One region of the Streptomyces sp. NPDC048211 genome, then DNA from elsewhere that is predicted to be linked to it. Evidence: riboswitches for the same ligand, from Rfam matches in the RefSeq annotation. Region 1 holds a riboswitch; each other region holds the start of a gene.
The links. A riboswitch is a leader RNA that binds a small molecule or an ion and turns the genes downstream of it on or off. The one in region 1 is predicted to bind cyclic di-AMP.

Region 2: it holds a riboswitch for cyclic di-AMP, as region 1 does, so the genes downstream of both, ACGFZA_RS29660 (C40 family peptidase) here and ACGFZA_RS27330 (transglycosylase family protein) in region 1, are expected to answer to the same signal.
Region 3: it holds a riboswitch for cyclic di-AMP, as region 1 does, so the genes downstream of both, ACGFZA_RS36420 (M23 family metallopeptidase) here and ACGFZA_RS27330 (transglycosylase family protein) in region 1, are expected to answer to the same signal.
Region 4: it holds a riboswitch for cyclic di-AMP, as region 1 does, so the genes downstream of both, ACGFZA_RS12245 (peptidoglycan DD-metalloendopeptidase family protein) here and ACGFZA_RS27330 (transglycosylase family protein) in region 1, are expected to answer to the same signal.

What each region holds. Positions count from the first base shown of each region.
Region 1 is NZ_JBIDAD010000008.1:110,989-114,945, forward strand. Features, by position in the region: gene ACGFZA_RS27320 (septum formation initiator family protein) at 1-207, opposite strand, end outside; gene eno (phosphopyruvate hydratase) at 318-1,598, opposite strand; gene ACGFZA_RS27330 (transglycosylase family protein) at 1,885-2,625, opposite strand; cyclic di-AMP (ydaO/yuaA leader) riboswitch at 2,630-2,801, opposite strand; gene ACGFZA_RS27335 (transglycosylase family protein) at 3,103-3,957, opposite strand, start outside.
Region 2 is NZ_JBIDAD010000009.1:213,199-217,155, reverse strand. Features, by position in the region: gene ACGFZA_RS29675 (ATP-binding protein) at 1-417, shown strand, start outside; gene ACGFZA_RS29670 (LysR family transcriptional regulator) at 430-1,347, opposite strand; gene ACGFZA_RS29665 (LysE family translocator) at 1,420-2,076, shown strand; gene ACGFZA_RS29660 (C40 family peptidase) at 2,104-2,577, opposite strand; cyclic di-AMP (ydaO/yuaA leader) riboswitch at 2,581-2,776, opposite strand; gene ACGFZA_RS29655 (hypothetical protein) at 3,081-3,389, opposite strand; gene ACGFZA_RS29650 (ATP-dependent Clp protease proteolytic subunit) at 3,397-3,957, opposite strand, start outside.
Region 3 is NZ_JBIDAD010000014.1:117,109-121,065, forward strand. Features, by position in the region: gene ACGFZA_RS36415 (M16 family metallopeptidase) at 1-897, shown strand, start outside; cyclic di-AMP (ydaO/yuaA leader) riboswitch at 1,112-1,279, shown strand; gene ACGFZA_RS36420 (M23 family metallopeptidase) at 1,293-2,108, shown strand; gene ACGFZA_RS36425 (GntR family transcriptional regulator) at 2,338-3,051, shown strand; gene ACGFZA_RS36430 (HPr family phosphocarrier protein) at 3,255-3,536, opposite strand; gene ACGFZA_RS36435 (GNAT family N-acetyltransferase) at 3,710-3,957, shown strand, end outside.
Region 4 is NZ_JBIDAD010000002.1:1,233,505-1,237,461, reverse strand. Features, by position in the region: gene ACGFZA_RS12260 (STM4012 family radical SAM protein) at 1-181, shown strand, start outside; gene ACGFZA_RS12255 (STM4011 family radical SAM protein) at 189-1,079, shown strand; gene ACGFZA_RS12250 (SGNH/GDSL hydrolase family protein) at 1,093-1,935, opposite strand; gene ACGFZA_RS12245 (peptidoglycan DD-metalloendopeptidase family protein) at 2,147-3,079, opposite strand; cyclic di-AMP (ydaO/yuaA leader) riboswitch at 3,085-3,237, opposite strand; gene ACGFZA_RS12240 (tyrosine-protein phosphatase) at 3,739-3,957, shown strand, end outside.

The DNA of each region.
Region 1 (3,957 bases):
ACGCTGCGACACGTACTGCCGCATCGGATACGCGAGCGCGACGATCAGTGAGCAGACGATCAGGGCCAGGAAGGCGGCCCGGCCGGTGAGCCGGGAACGGCGGGCCTGACGGCGGTTCTGGGACCGGTAGACGCGGGCCGCGGTCTGCTCGCCGAGCAACCGCAGCCGGGTCGCGGTGGAGAACCGGTCCCGGTCCTTCGCGGCCATGTCTCCGCCTCCCCATTACGCACGTCCGTCCCCGCACACGGTACGGGACCGAGTGCGGGGACGGACGGAGGCCGGGGCACTTGACCCGGCCGGGCTTCGTCGGGCCGGTGTCAGCCCTTGAAGCGCGGGAACGCCGAGCGGCCCGCGTACACCGCGGCGTCGTCGAGGATCTCCTCGATGCGCAGCAGCTGGTTGTACTTGGCGACACGGTCCGAGCGGGCCGGGGCGCCGGTCTTGATCTGGCCGCAGTTCACGGCGACCGCGAGGTCCGCGATGGTGACGTCCTCGGTCTCGCCGGAGCGGTGCGACATCATGCACTTGAAGCCGTTGCGCTGGGCCAGCTCGACGGCGTCCAGGGTCTCGGTCAGCGAACCGATCTGGTTGACCTTGACGAGCAGGGCGTTGGCCGAGCCCTCCTCGATGCCACGGGCCAGACGCTCCGGGTTGGTGACGAAGAGGTCGTCGCCGACGATCTGCACCTTGGCGCCGATCTTGTCGGTGATGACCTTCCAGCCGGCCCAGTCGTCCTCGTACAGCGGGTCCTCGATGGAGACCAGCGGGTACGCGGAGACGAGCTCCTCGTAGTACTCGGTCATCTCGGCGGCCGAGCGGGACTTGCCCTCGAACTCGTACTTGCCGTCCTTGTAGAACTCGGACGCGGCGACGTCGAGCGCGAGCGCGATGTCCTTGCCCGGGGCGTAGCCGGCTTCCTTGATGGCCTCGACGATGAGGTCCAGGGCGGCGCGGTTCGACTCCAGGTTCGGCGCGAAGCCGCCCTCGTCACCGAGACCGGTGGACAGGCCCTTGGTCTTCAGGACCTTCTTCAGCGTGTGGTAGACCTCGGCGCCCCAGCGCAGGGCCTCGGAGAAGGACTCCGCGCCGATCGGGGCGATCATGAACTCCTGGATGTCCACGTTGGAGTCGGCGTGCGACCCACCGTTGAGGATGTTCATCATCGGGACGGGCAGCAGGTGCGCGTTCGGACCGCCGAGGTAGCGGAACAGCGGCAGGTCCGAGGCCTCGGACGCGGCGTGGGCCACGGCGAGCGAGACGCCGAGGATGGCGTTGGCGCCGAGGGAGCCCTTGTTCTCGGTGGCGTCCAGGTCGAACATCGCCTGGTCGATCAGCCGCTGCTCGGTCGCGTCGTAGCCGACGAGCTCCGGGCCGATCTGCTCGATCACGGCGAGGACGGCCTTTTCGACACCCTTGCCGTGGTAGCGGTTGGGGTCGCCGTCGCGAAGCTCAATGGCCTCGAACGCGCCGGTGGAGGCGCCGGACGGAACAGCAGCACGGCCCGTGCTGCCGTCGTCGAGGCCGACCTCGACCTCGACCGTGGGGTTTCCGCGGGAGTCGAGGATTTCCCTGGCTACGACGACGTCGATGGACGGCACGAGGCATCTCCTTCTGGGATGTGACGCTTGTGGTGCAGGGTCGCTTTGGCCTTGCGACAAGAGCCTAACCGGCCCGGCCGCCCCAACCGGCCGACCGCCCGTCCCCTGGGACGAAAAAGGACCCAAGGGCAGGCACAGTGGGGCAAAAGGCCAGAAATTTACTGACGAGTAACGACAACAGTTGAACGGTCAACGCAGAAACCGGCGCACCCCGGACCGGTACGCACGGGGGGAGGGTGCGCGCCGGGCCGGGGCGGCCGGGGTCATCAGCGAGGAGAGATCGCGACTACTTCGTCAGGTGGAGCTGCTGACCGGGGTAGATCAGGTCGGCGTCCGTGACGATGTCCTTGTTGAGCTTGAAGAGCTGCTCCCAGCCGCCCTTGACCTTGTGGTCGGCGGCGATCTTGCTCAGGGAGTCACCGGTGATGACCTTGTACTCGCCGTCACCCTTCTCGACCTTCTTGCCGGTCGGGGTCGTGACGGTCTTCGACTCGGCCTTGGGGGCGGCCGAACGCTCGGAGCGGTTGGTGGCGGGGGCCTCGGTGCGCTCGGCCTTCTTCGGCTCGGCCTGCTTCGGGGCGGCCTCGGCCTTCGGCGCGGTCTCGGTCTTGGCGGCGGAGGAGCCGGTGTCGACACCCGGGTCGACACCGTCGTTGCTCAGGTTGCCGGCACCGGCGCAGGACCAGGCGCCCGGACCCTGCATGTCGAGGAGCTTCTCGGCGGTGGCGATCTGCTGGGCCTTGGTGGCCAGGTCGGCGCGGGCCGCGTACTGGGTGCCACCGGCGGCGGCCCAGCTGGACTGCGAGAACTGCAGGCCGCCGTAGTAGCCGTTGCCGGTGTTGATGGACCAGTTGCCACCGGACTCGCACTGGGCGACGGCGTCCCACGTGGACACGGAGGCGGCGGAAGCGCCGGTCGCACCCATCAGGGGCACGGCGATGGCGGCACCGGCGACACCGGCGAGCGTGGCGATACGGACGGCCTTGGACGGGCGACGGTGCTTGTTGCCCTTGCTGTTGAGCAGCATCGAGACTTCTCCTCACCGACGCCTACGAGGTGAGCTGTCGGGTTCGGGCCAAGTGAGTTGCCCGGTCGCACGTCCTAGCGCACGACTTCACCCCAAGCCGGTCCTGATCCGTCTTGCGACGATCGGGCCCGGCGCTTACCTGGGTCCCCCGCTCCTGCCTACGGCGCTTTACGCGTCTGTTCCCTTCGACCGACGGCAGGATTCGGCGTGACGGTCGACGGGGCCCGCGGTGCGAGCGGTTCCGACCGTAATCACACCCCACCCTCATATCCAAAGATGGACATACCGGATAAACAGCCCTTCCTTGCATCCGAAGAACCCTCGTTTGCGCAGGTCGGAACGGATGCGGCGGGACCTCCCGGACAAGACGCGCCAGTTCACGCAAAGAGACCCATGTCTCACTCCGTCAAAAGTGGGACATAGGCCTCTTAACTACCCCAATTTTTGGGGTGTTTTCAGCTGATCATCAGACTGCGCTCACTCGGTCTTCAGGCCGAGATCGAGGCTCTGGCCAGGCAGGATGAGGTCCGGGTCGGAGCCCACCTCCGCCTTGTTGGCCTCGTACAGCTGGGTCCAGCCGCCGGCCAGGTGCTGCGCGTCGGCAATCGCCCAGAGGTTGTCGCCTGCGCGCACGGTGTACGTACCGTCAGCAGCCGGGGCAGCGGTGTCGCGTGCGTCACTGTCACCGCGCGAGGCGTGCCGCCCCGCGTCACGGTCACCGGCGCGGCCACTCGCCCGGGTCTCCTCGGGGGCCGGAGCACCCCGGTGCTTGCCGGCCTTCTCCTGACCTCCTGCCGGGTCCTCCTCGGCGCCGGAGGCCTTGCCCGAGGGCGTGGCGGAGGGGGTGGCCGACGGAGAGGCGGACGCGTCCGGCTTTCCGCCCTTGCCCTTGGCGTCGTCCGCGGCGTCGCCCGTGGCCTCGTCCGCCGGCGTGGTCGCGTCCGAGGACTCGTCGTCCGACGCGGCGTCATCACCGGAGGAGTCGGCGCTCGCGGACGGGTCCGCGCTTCCGGACGGGTCGGCGGACGGGGTGCTGCCCGGGTCCACGCCCGGCAGGCCGCTGTCCACGGCGAGGCCCGAGACGACCGCGCAGCTCGGCCACGCCTTCGGCCCCTGGTCCTCCAGGACCTTCTCCGCCACGGCGATCTGCTGCGAGCGGCTGGCGAGGTCCGCGCGCTCGGCGTACGACTCGCCGCCGTACGACTTCCAGACCTCCTGCGAGAACTGCAGGCCGCCGTAGTAGCCGTTGCCGAGGTCGGCGCTCCACATCCCGCCGCTCTCGCACTCGGCCACCCGGTCCCAGGTCGAGGCGTCGGCGGCGTGCGCGCCTGC
Region 2 (3,957 bases), on a different contig from region 1:
GAAGCAAGCGTCACTCTGCCGAGCGAGCCGGTTTCGGTCTCCGCCGCTCGGAGGTATGTGGCCCGGGTACTGGCCGGATGGGGGCTGCCCGACGGCGCGGACACGGGGGAGACCGTCCGGCTCATCGTCTCGGAGCTCGCGACCAACGCCGTCCAGCACACCTTCGGGCAGTCACCCACCTTCACCGTGGACCTCCGGCTGGAGCGGGAGGAACAGCTCCGTATCGGGGTGACGGACAGTCACCCCCGCTGGCCCCAAAGGCTTCCGGCGGCCGTGCAGCAGGACAACGGGCGCGGGATGGTGATCATCCGCGCGCTGGCCAAGGAGTACGGCGGCCGGCTGACCGTCACGCCCACTCCGGACGGCGGGAAGACCGTCTGGATCGCCCTGCCGTGGGACGTACCGGTCCAGCACTGACCGCCACGCCGGTCACTGAGGTCCCGAGGCCCGCCCGAATCCGCTGCGCAGCAGCGCGCGCAGTGTCGCCGCCGCGGCGCTCGCACGGTCGCCGCGGTGCACCACCGAGATCGTCCGGCGGAATGCGGCCGGCTCCAGCCGCCGCACGGACAGCGGTGTGGGCGACATCGCGGCGACCATCTCGGGTACGACAGCCATGCCGATGCCCGCGCTGACCAGCGCACACACCAGCGCATAGCCGGGCGACTCGCAGACCACCGCCGGCGACGCCCCCGCCTCGGCGAGGGCGCTCTCCACTCCGCGGCGCGGCGGATGGGTGGGCGCGCTGCTGATCAGGGGCCGGCCTGCCAGCTCCGTCACCGGGAGCCGCCCGCTGCCGTCCGCCAGGACCTGCCCGACGGCGGTGATCAGTACCAGTTCCTCGATCAGGAGCGGCTCGGCCAGGACGCCCGAGGGCAGCGCCGTCGCGGCGGCAGGCTCGTAGGCATGGGTCAGAGCCAGATCCACCTCGCCCGCCGCCACCGCGGCCACCCCGTCCGGCGGCTCGTACTCGGTGACGACCAGTTCCACGTCCGGGTGCGCACGGCGGAACGCACTCAGCACCGGCGGCAGCAGATGGATGCCCGCCGTGGTGAACGTGCCGACCCGCAGGCGCCCGCCGGACAGTCCCGCGAGTTGCGCCAGCTCGTGGCGGGCCCGGTCCATCTCGTCGAGGACCCGCCGGGCGCGCCCGGCGAGCAGTTCGCCCGCCGCCGTCAGGCGGGCGCCACGGTGGTGGCGCACCAGCAGAGCGGCCCCCGCCTCGCGCTCCAGCTTGGCGAGCTGTTGTGACAGCGCGGGAGCGGTGTAACCGAGCCGGGCTGCGGCCCGGGTGATCGAGCCGGCCTCGGCGACCGCCACCAGCGCCGCGAGCCGCGTCGGGTCGTACATTAAGCATTCCTTTTGGCAGACCCACAAGATTGCAAGTACATGCTAAAGGGCTCAGGGGTCCAGGGTGGAGGCATGGACGCACAACTGACTGCCTTCGTCGGGGTCGCCGCAGCGATGGTCGCGCTGCCCGGCGCGGACTTCACCGTCGTCGTACGCAACGCCCTCGCCTCGCGTGCCGCGGGGGTGGCGACGGCGCTCGGGGTCGCCGGAGGCCTCCTCGTCCACACCGCGCTCGCCGTCGCCGGCCTGGCGGCCGTACTGGTGGCGGTGCCCGTGCTGTTCCGGACGATCCAGCTTCTGGGCGGCGCTTACGTGCTCTACCTGGGCATCAGCGCCCTCCACGCGGCCCGCCGCCGCTCCGGGCCGGGCCCGGAGAACGGGCAGGGTGAGGAGGGCGAGCAGGGCGGCGCGAGGGCCGCGAAAGGAACCGGGCGCGCACTGCGCCAGGGCTTCCTCACCAACGCGCTGAACCCCAAGGCGCCCGTGCTCTTCCTCAGCCTGCTGCCGCAGTTCGTGCCGGCCGGGGCGGCGCCCCTGCCCAGAACGCTGCTGCTGGCCGCGATCGTCGTGGTGCTGGCGCTGATCTGGTTCCCGGCCGTGGCGCTCCTGGTGGACCGCCTGGGCCGGTGGCTGCGCCGGCCGCGTACCGCCCGGGCGATCGAGGGCGGCAGCGGCGCGGCACTCACCGCACTGGGGCTGGTCCTGGTGACCGGTCCGCTGCTGCACTGACGCGGGAGCGGGAGCCGGGGAGGGGCTTCAGCGGACCCGGCCGTAGTAGACGCTCTTCGTCCAGATCTTCTCCAGGCGGACCACGGCCCCGGTCTTGGGGGAGTGCCAGATCCTGCCGCTGCCCGCGTAGATGCCGACGTGGTAGATGCTGCGGCCGGAATGGAAGAAGACCAGATCGCCGCGCTGCCGTTGGGACGACGAGATGTGGCGGGTCTTGTTGTACTGCTGCTGGGCCGTGCGCGGGAGCTTCTTGCCCGCCTTCTTGAACGAGTAGAGCGTCAGCCCGGAACAGTCGAAGCGGCTGGGCCCGGTGGCGCCCCACCGGTAGGGCGCCCCCTTCTTCGACGCGGCGATGTTGAGGGCCTTCGTCGAGTGTGTCGCGGCCTGGGCGTCGGTCACGGCGCCGGGGACGAACAGCGTGCCGCCGACGGCGGCGAGAGTCATGACCGAGGCCGTCGTGGCCCGGGCAAGCAGAGACGGGACATGAACCTGCGCAGTCATGCGCAACCCTTCGTCAGCCGCCTGTGAAGGATGACCTGTCGGGTTCGGGCTGGCGAAGTTGCCCGGCCGCGGATGCGGCTTCACCCCGAGGGTCGACCGAAAGCCCGGTCGGCCCGTTGTGCTCGGGTCCTCCACTCCTGCCGATCCACTCCTGTCGACCAGGCATCCGGGCGGCGGCAGGACTCGGCGTCCGCCCGGACCGCCCCGCCGCGGTGGCGGGGGCTTGTCGTCCCAGGGATCTTGACTCACCGAGTGCCGGATTTCCGAGGTGAAACGGCGATATGTGAGGCTCATCACGACTGACCCGTTCGGGTGGGCAGATGGCCTCAAGGGAAACGTCCGGCGCTCGCCTCCCGGTGCCGTACCAGCGGCGGAACGGGAGATTTCACCCAGCGTCCACCTCGAAAGCGCAAATCGAGTTGTCCCTCGTGCGAAGTAACGCCTACGCCGAACGAGCGAGAAAATTCGGCCGACGCGTCGGGCGTGTCGGGTCGGGGTGCTGATCAACTCGGTGGGGCGGGCGGGATGGTGACCCGCCCCGCCCGACGTTCGCCGTCCAGCACGCGCAGTGCCCGGGTCAACGTGACTGCGTGGATCCGCGATTCGCCCCGCTCGTGCATCAACGTGACCGCTTCCCGCAGAGCGACCGCGTACGAGGCCAGCGCCTGCGCGGCCCGCAGCGCGTCGTAGGTGTCGCCGCCGTGGGCCGGGTTGATCCGGCCCACCTGGTCGAGGACTTGCAGGTAGCGGTCGATGAACTCGCCCTCCGCACGGGTCAGGGCGGGCAGCGGGACGAACTCCGGTGGCTGCATCGGGGATTCACCGCGCCGACTGCGGAGGCAGCGAGCGGTTCTGGATGATGTGGTCGACCAGCCCGTAGTCCCTGGCTCCCTCGGCGTCCAGGATGAGGTCGCGTTCGGTGTCGGCGGTGATCTGCGCGGCGGAGCGGCCGGTGTGACGGGCCAGCATGCCGGTCAGGGTCTCGCGCATGCGAGCCACTTCCCGCGCCTCGATCTCCAGGTCGGACGGCTGACCCTGTACCGGCTCGGCGAGTTCGGGCTGCTGTACCACCACGCGGGCGCCCGGCAGCGCGTGCCGCCGGCCCGGGGCGCCCGCTGCCAGCAGTACGGCCGCACCGGCCCCCGCCTGGCCGAGGCAGAAGGTCTCCACCTCGCAGGTGAGGTACGTCATCGTGTCGTAGACGGCGGTCGTCGCGCCGAACGTGCCGCCGGGGGAGTTGATGTAGAGCGAGATGGGCCGGTCGGGCGCGTTGTGTTCCAGATACATGAACTGCGCTACCAGGTCGTTGGCCGCGGTGTCGTCGATGGGAGTGCCGAGGAAGACGACCCGTTCGGCCAGCAGTTTGGAGTAGGGGTCGAG
Region 3 (3,957 bases), on a different contig from region 1:
GAGCTCTTCCCGGCCACGGCCCGCATGTCGCGGCCGCGCCTGGGCACCCAGGAGACCGTGGAGCGGATCGACTCGGCGGCCGTGCGCGCCTTCTACGACGCCCACGTCCGGCCGTCCACCGCGACCGCCGTGGTCGTCGGCGACCTCACCGGAATCGACCTGGACGCCCTGCTCGCCGACACTCTCGGCGACTGGTCGGGCAACACCGCGGAGCCCCGGCCCGTCCCGCCGATCACCGCCGACGACACGGGCCGCGTGGTGATCGTGGACCGCCCCGGCGCGGTACAGACACAGCTGCTGATCGGCCGCATCGGCGCCGACCGGCACGACAGCGTCTGGCCCGCGCAGGTCCTCGGCACGTACTGCCTGGGCGGCACGCTCACCTCCCGCCTCGACCGGGTGCTGCGCGAGGAGAAGGGCTACACCTACGGCGTGCGGGCCTTCGCCCAGGTGCTGCGCTCCTCGGCCCCGGACTCCGCCTCCGGGGCGACGGGGGCCGCGATGCTCGCCATCAGCGGTTCCGTGGACACGGAGTCCACCGGCCCGGCGCTGGAGGACCTGTGGAAGGTGCTGCGGACCCTGGCGGCCGAAGGGCTGACGGACACCGAGCGTGAGACGGCCGTGCAGAACCTGGTGGGTGTCGCCCCGCTCAAGTTCGAGACGGCGGCCTCCGTCGCGGGCACCCTCGCCGACCAGGTCGAGCAGCATCTCCCGGATGACTACCAGGCGCACCTGTACGCGCGCCTCGCGGAGACCGGCACGGTCGAGGCGACCGCGGCCGTGGTCAACGCCTTCCCGCAGGACCGGCTGGTCACGGTGCTGGTCGGCGACGCCGCGCAGATCGCCGATCCGGTCAGGGCGCTCGGCATCGGTGAGGTGTCGGTCGTGACCGGCTGACGGCCGACCACTTCACCCGATATCGGGGCAAAAGGAAGGCCCTGGCGAAGCGTTCTCCGCCAGGGCCTTCCTTTATGTCCGCTTTGGGGGAGAGGTTGCCTGTCTGCCCTGTGGGATGCGCTACAAAACGGCCTGTCCGTTTGGTGGGGGGAAGTGCCCCCGTCTAGCGTCGGCCCGGCTGTCCGCCACTCGTATGCCGCATCCGTGACGTACCGGGCAGTCATCGCCGAGTCCCCGTCAGGCGCGAGCCTGGGGAGCCGGGGACCCACGCAGTCCCTGGGGTGAATCGGACGCCCGCGCCTCGCACGAGGCCGAGGGGTCCGTAGGAGACCTTCCTGCTCCGAACCCGTCAGCTAACCCGGTAGGCGAGAAGGAAGGAAAGGACCAGCCACTTCATGGCGTTCACCCGTGCCACCGGGAAGCACCGTGCCCCGAGCCGCCTGACGCGTACCGGCGCGAAGGCCGTCGGCATCGCGGCTCTGGCCACCACCGGCGTCATCGGCGGACTGGCCTCCCCGGCCCTCGCCGCGGACACCGGGACACCCGCCGCCGGTGAGACCGGCCTCACCCAGGTCATCGCCATCGAGAGCGTTCTCGCCGATCGGATCGACGCACAGGCGGACGCCCAGCAGCACCAGGCGGACGTCGCGGCGAAGAAGGCCGAGGCGGCGGCCAAGAAGAAGGCCGCGGCGAAGAAGAAGGCGGAGGCCGAGGCGAAGGCCAGGGCGAAGGCCGCCGCCCGCGCCGAGGAGGCCCGCGAGGCGAAGGCGCGTGCAGCCCGTTCCGCCGAGCGCACCCGGCTCGGCTCCTTCCAGCTCCCCGTCGCCGGTTCGTACGTGAGCACCGGCTACAAGTCCAGCGGCTCGCTCTGGTCCTCCGGCAGCCACTCCGGCATCGACTTCCACGCCGCGTCCGGCAGCTCCGTCGTCGCCGTCGGCGCCGGCACGGTCGTCGAGGCCGGCTGGGGCGGCGCGTACGGCAACAACATCGTGCTGCGGATGAGCGACGGCACGTACACCCAGTACGGCCACCTCTCCTCGATCGGCGTGTCCGTCGGCCAGAGCGTCGGCGCCGGACAGCAGATCGGCCTCTCCGGCTCCACCGGCAACTCGACCGGCCCGCACCTCCACTTCGAGGCCCGCACCACGCCCTCGTACGGTTCGGACATGGACCCGGTCGCCTATCTGCGCGCCCACGGCGTCACCGTCTGACCGGCCCGAAGACATCCGGCGAAGGCCCCGGCACCTCGCCGGGGCCTTCGTCGTGTCCAGGTGCCGCGCGGATCCACCGGGTTGCGCACCGGCCGTTCCCGAACGCCGGGTGACCAAAAGATATTCATGAATTTCCACCCGCCGTCGGAAATGCGACCGCATTGCAATAGAGTCGCAGGACAGGCGTCGATCGGCCGCGTTTCGCGGGGATTAAGGCGGAGGTTCGGACATGCGCATTCCGGCGCATTCGGTATGCACGGCAATCCGTGAAGACATCGTCTCGGGTGTCTTCGAACGCGGCAGCCGACTCACCGAGGAGGTGCTCGCACGCCGTTACGGGGTCTCCCGCGTCCCGGTGCGGGAAGCGCTGCGCACTCTGGAGTCCGAGGGGTTCGTGGTCACCCGCAGGCACGCCGGAGCCTGCGTCGCCGAGCCCACCGAACTGGAGGCGGCCGACCTCCTGGAGGTCCGGATGCTCCTGGAGCCGCTCGGTGCGGCCCGGGCCGCCCACCGCCGCACGGACGCGCACCTCAAGGTGCTGCGCGGCCTGGTCAGGCTCGGCCAGGAGCGCGCCCGCAAGGGGGAGGGCGACGACCTGCGCTCCCTGGGCGGCTGGTTCCACGAGACACTCGCGCAGGCCTCCGGCAGCCCTGGCCTGATCGCGATGCTCACCCAGCTGCGGCACAAGACCGCCTGGATGTACGTCGTCGGGCAGCCGGCCCGGCCGGCCGACTCGTGGGCCGAGCACGGGGCGATCGTGGACGCCGTGGCGCGCGGTGACGCGGAGCGGGCGAGGAGTCTGGCCGCCCAGCACGCCGAGCGGGCCACCGCCGCGTACCGGCTGCGCCGCCCCGGCCTCCCGGATGCCGTCGCCGTCGCGGCCCGCTCCGGCCGGGTGAGGACCTCGCAACATGCCGTAAACACGCCGAGTGGCCGGCATTAACAATTGCGCCGTATACAAAGAATAGGAATTCCGCAGGGCTATCTTTCTGCTGCCCGAATCGCCGGAATCGCCGCCGACTGAACTGATGAACAGACCCGTCCCATGGGAACCGGGGAGCGTTCGCGTAAACGAAAGAGCCGCGGCTCCCGGTGAGGGGTGCCGCGGCTCTTTCGCGGAATGACTCGGTCGTGACCCGTCGGGGATCAGACGGTCTCCGGGAGCTCGTCGAGCCCCTCGGCGACCAGCTTCGACAGGCGGTCCAGAGCGGCTTCGGCGTTGTCGGCCTCGGACGCGAGGATGATCTCCTCGCCGCCCTGCGCGCCGAGCCCGAGCACGGCGAGCATGGAGGCCGCGTTCACCGGGTTGCCGTCCACCTTGGCGATGGTCACGGGGATGCCGGAAGCCGTGGCGGCACGGACGAAGATGGAAGCGGGGCGGGCGTGCAGGCCCTCGGCCCAACCGACGTTGACGCGGCGCTCAGCCATGGTTCTGCCCTTCACGAATCAATAGTTGTCTAGACCAGTCTCTCATGCAGTGCGCGATGCTCCGGCCGACCCGCGGGCCCTTCACCGCCCGCGCGGTACCGTCGCCCGGCCACCCTCAGACTGCCCCGGCCCCGGCCCCCACGCGACCGCTGACGGAGCCGTAGGCTTTGCCCATGCAGCCCTCTCCGGAGCAGAGTCCGCATCACGCCTACCCCGATCACTGGGAGGCGGACGTGGTGCTCCGCGACGGCGGCACCGCCCGCATCAGGCCGATCACCACGGACGATGCCGACCGGCTGGTCAGCTTCTACGAGCAGGTCTCCGACGAGTCGAAGTACTACCGCTTCTTCGCGCCCTACCCCCGGCTCTCCGCCAAGGACGTCCACCGCTTCACCCATCACGACTACGTCGACCGGGTGGG
Region 4 (3,957 bases), on a different contig from region 1:
GGGCGAGGACTTCCCGGATGAGCTCGCCCGGTTCGAGGCCCGGGGCTGGCTCGACGCGACGGCGGCCTCGACCGGCCGGCTGCGCCTGTCCCCCGAGGGGCTCGCCCACTCCGACGCCCTGGGCCCCGACCTCTTCTCCCCTGCCGTACGGGCCGCGATGGCCGCGTACGAGCTGAAGTGAGCCCCGCGTGGACCTGACGATCCTCTACCGCGGCCCGCTCGCGTCGTGCGACTACGACTGCCCGTACTGTCCGTTCGCCAAGCGGCGCGACAGCCGGGAACAGCTGCGGGCCGACCGGGCAGCGCTGGAGCGCTTCACGGCGTGGGCGGCCGCGCAGACGGGTGACCGGATCTCGGTGCTCTTCACCCCGTGGGGCGAGGGTCTGGTGCGCTCCTGGTACCGCCGGGCGCTGGTCGAGCTGGCCCGGCTCCCGCACATCCGCAGGGTGGCGATCCAGACGAACCTCAGCGGCCGCACGCAGTGGCTGGCCGCAGCGGGCTCCGCGGGCCGCGAGAAGATCGCGCTCTGGTGCACGTACCACCCGGGCCAGACACCGTACGAGCGATTTCTCGGCCGGTGCGGGGAGCTGGCGTCCCTGGGGATCCGCCACAGCGTGGGAGTGGTCGGTCTCGACACCCACCTCGACGAGGCGCGGCGGCTGCGCGCGGCCCTTCCCGAGGAGGTCTACCTCTGGGTGAACGCCGCCGAGGGGCAGACCTACACGGACGAGGAGGCGGACCGGTGGACGGCGATCGACCCGCTGTTCCCGTACAGCCGCCATCCGCACCCCTCGGCCGGTCTGCCCTGCCGGACCGGTGAGTCGGTGATCTCGGTGGACGGTGACGGCACGGTGCGCCGCTGCCACTTCGTCCGCGCCGAGCTCGGCAATCTCTACGACGGCAGCTACCGCGCGGCGCTGGGACCTCGGGCCTGCCCGCTCGCCGTCTGCGACTGCCACATCGGCTATGTCCACCTGGAGACGCTGCCGCTGTACGACGTCTTCGCCGGCGGGGTGCTGGAGCGCATACCGGCCCAGCCGCCGTCCCCCGCCGCCCCGACGGGATTCCCGGGCGGCTGAGGACAGCGGAGGGTCAGAGCGGCAGCAGGTCGGGGCGCTTGGCCTCGACGTGGTCCCCCGACGACTCGCCGCGCAGCCGCCTGCCGATCCACGGGACCAGGTACTCGCGGGCCCAGTGGATGTCGTCGCGCCGCACTTCGAGCGTTCCGCGCTGTGCCTGCGGCGGCCACGGCTGGTCCGGGTCGGCGGGCACGTCGAGGCCGAGCACCTGCGCGGCGCGCAGCGCGACCCGGGTGTGGCCCTCCGCCGACAGGTGCAGCCGGTCGTCGTCCCAGGCCCGCCGGTCCTGCACCGAGCGCAGGGACCAGAGGTCGAGCACCGGACAGTCGTACCGGTCGGCGATGGACCGCACATGGGCGGTGTAGGTGGCGATCTTGCCGCGCAGATGCCGCAGCACGGGAACGTTGCGGGTGTCGAAGCCGGTGGTGACCATGACGGTGCCGACCGACCTGGTCAGGTCGGCGACCGCGCGCTCGAAGCGCTCGGCCACGTCGTCGGGGTCCGTGCCCGGCCGGATGATGTCGTTGCCGCCTGCGCAAAAGCTCACCAGATCGGGGGCGAGTTCCCTGGCGCGCGGCACCTGTTCCTCGACGATCTGGTCGAGGAGGCGTCCTCGTACGGCGAGATTGGCGTATCTGAAGTTCCCGTGCGCGGATCCTGCGGTGTCCACCGCGTCGGTGTCCGGGAGCTGGTCCGCGAGGAGTACCGCGAACCGGTCGGCCCATCCGACGAAGGTTCCGTCCGGGCCGGGGTCACCGACGCCCTCGGTGAAGCTGTCGCCAATCGCCGCGTACGACCCGATGGCGCCCTGTCGGTTGATGACGCCCTGCTGGATGTTGTTCGAATCGTCTGCCACAAGGGCATATCCTGCACCGCCGAATGTGACCTACGCGACCGTAATACGGGGTTGACGGGTGGTGAGATAGACCACCCGGTCAGTTTTTGGTAAAGGGGGAATAAGTGCGCTGCGCATACCGCGCACCGCACGGCAGAGGGACGGTGCGCCGCCGCGCACCGTCCCTCTATGCATTGCTCGGATCCGGTTCACCGGACCGGTGTTGCGTGGATCAGACGTTGATCCCGTGCGACGCCAGGTAGGCGATCGGGTCGATGTCCGAGCCGTACGCCGGACCCGTGCGGACCTCGAAGTGGAGGTGCGGGCCGGTGGCGTTGCCGGTGGCGCCGGAGAGGCCGACCTGCTGGCCCGCGGTCACGGTCTGACCCGCCGAGACGGAGAGCGAGGACATGTGGCCGTACTGCGAGTAGTGGCCGTCGGCGTGCTTGATGACGACCTCGTTGCCGTACGCGCCGCCCCAGCCGGCGGTGACGACGGTGCCGGAGGTGATCGCCTTCACGCTCGTGCCGGTGGAGACGGGGAAGTCGATGCCGGTGTGGCTGCCGCTGGACCAGTTGGCACCGGAGGCGCGGTACGCGGTGGTGTGGTTGCCCGGGACCGGGTGGACGTAACCGGAGTCGTTGCTCTGGGTCGCCGGGGCCGAGGTCTCCTGGGACGACGAGTCGTCGGAGGAGGAGGTGTCGGAGGCCGTGGAGGCCTTCGTCTCGGACTGGACCGGGGCCTTGGGCGCGGCCTTCGACGGAGTGGTGGAGGTGGTCGAGGCGTGGCCCCAGGCCTTGCCGCCGAGGGTCAGCTTCATGCCCGGGAAGATCAGGCTCGGGTTCTCGCCGACGACCTGACGGTTGTCCTGGTACAGCTTCTCCCAGCCGCCCTTGAGCTTGTGCTGGGCAGCGATCTTCGACAGGTAGTCGCCGGAGACCACGGTGTAGGAGGTGGTGCCGGCCTGCTTCTTCGCGACCGGGGTGGCCGGGGTGGCGTGCGTGGCGGCCGACTGCGAAGCGGCGGGAGCGGCCTGCTCCGCGGCGTTGGCACCGGTGGCGCCGAGCAGCGGAAGCGCGATGACGGCTCCGCCGGCACTCGCGACGACGACGCCGCGGGCGATGGTGCTGGACTTGGGACGGCGGTGCTTACCCGATATGGGCATGAAGGTTTTCCTCTCCGGCGCCTACGAGGTGAGCTGTCGGGTTCGGACTGGAGATGTCCGGTCGCGGCTGGCGCGACTTCACCCCGAGCCGGCCGGTTTCCCGGTCGGCGGCTTACCTGGTTCCCCCGCTCCTGCCACGCGGTGAGTGGGTGCGAATTCCGGGCGGCGGCAGGATTAGGCGGTCCGTCCGGATTGACAGCGAACGTAAGCGAGCCAGGACGGCGGAAACAAGCCACGGGTTCCGCCGTCGAATCCGCTCCGGAAAATCGGCGAAGAATTCCCGTCACACTCCGTGGATTATGGATCTTGGCTTTCCGCGCGGCGTCCGGGATACCCGCACGCCCCACCGCCACACACCGTCACGGATATGATCCCGCTCACGAGAGGGCGATCATCTCCCGCATAAGCGGGGCATGTTCGACTAAAAGCCTCAATACGGACATGTCATGCCCGCCGCCCCGCCGCGCCGGAAGGACGGCGGGGGTCGGGACCTTCACGAGAGGGCCCGCGGGCCGGCACGACGACCCGAAACCCGGACCCGAAGTGCAGGCCCAAAATGGGGCCTGCCCAAGATGATTGTCCGAGGAATCAATGTCGTATCGTCACGAGAGTGGACCCACCGGCGACACGCGCCGGTGACAGAGCCTCCAGGAGTGACCGTGACGCAGCAGCTGCCGCAGACCCCGTCGACGGAGCCCGAACTGGCGGGTGTCCGCAATTTCCGTGACGTGGGCGGCCTGCCCACCACGGACGGCCGCCGGGTGCGGTACGGACGGCTCTACCGCAGTGGTCACCTGGCACACGCCACGGCCGAGGACACCACGTTCCTCGCGGGTCTCGGGCTGCACACCGTCTTCGACTTCCGCAACGAGGCCGAC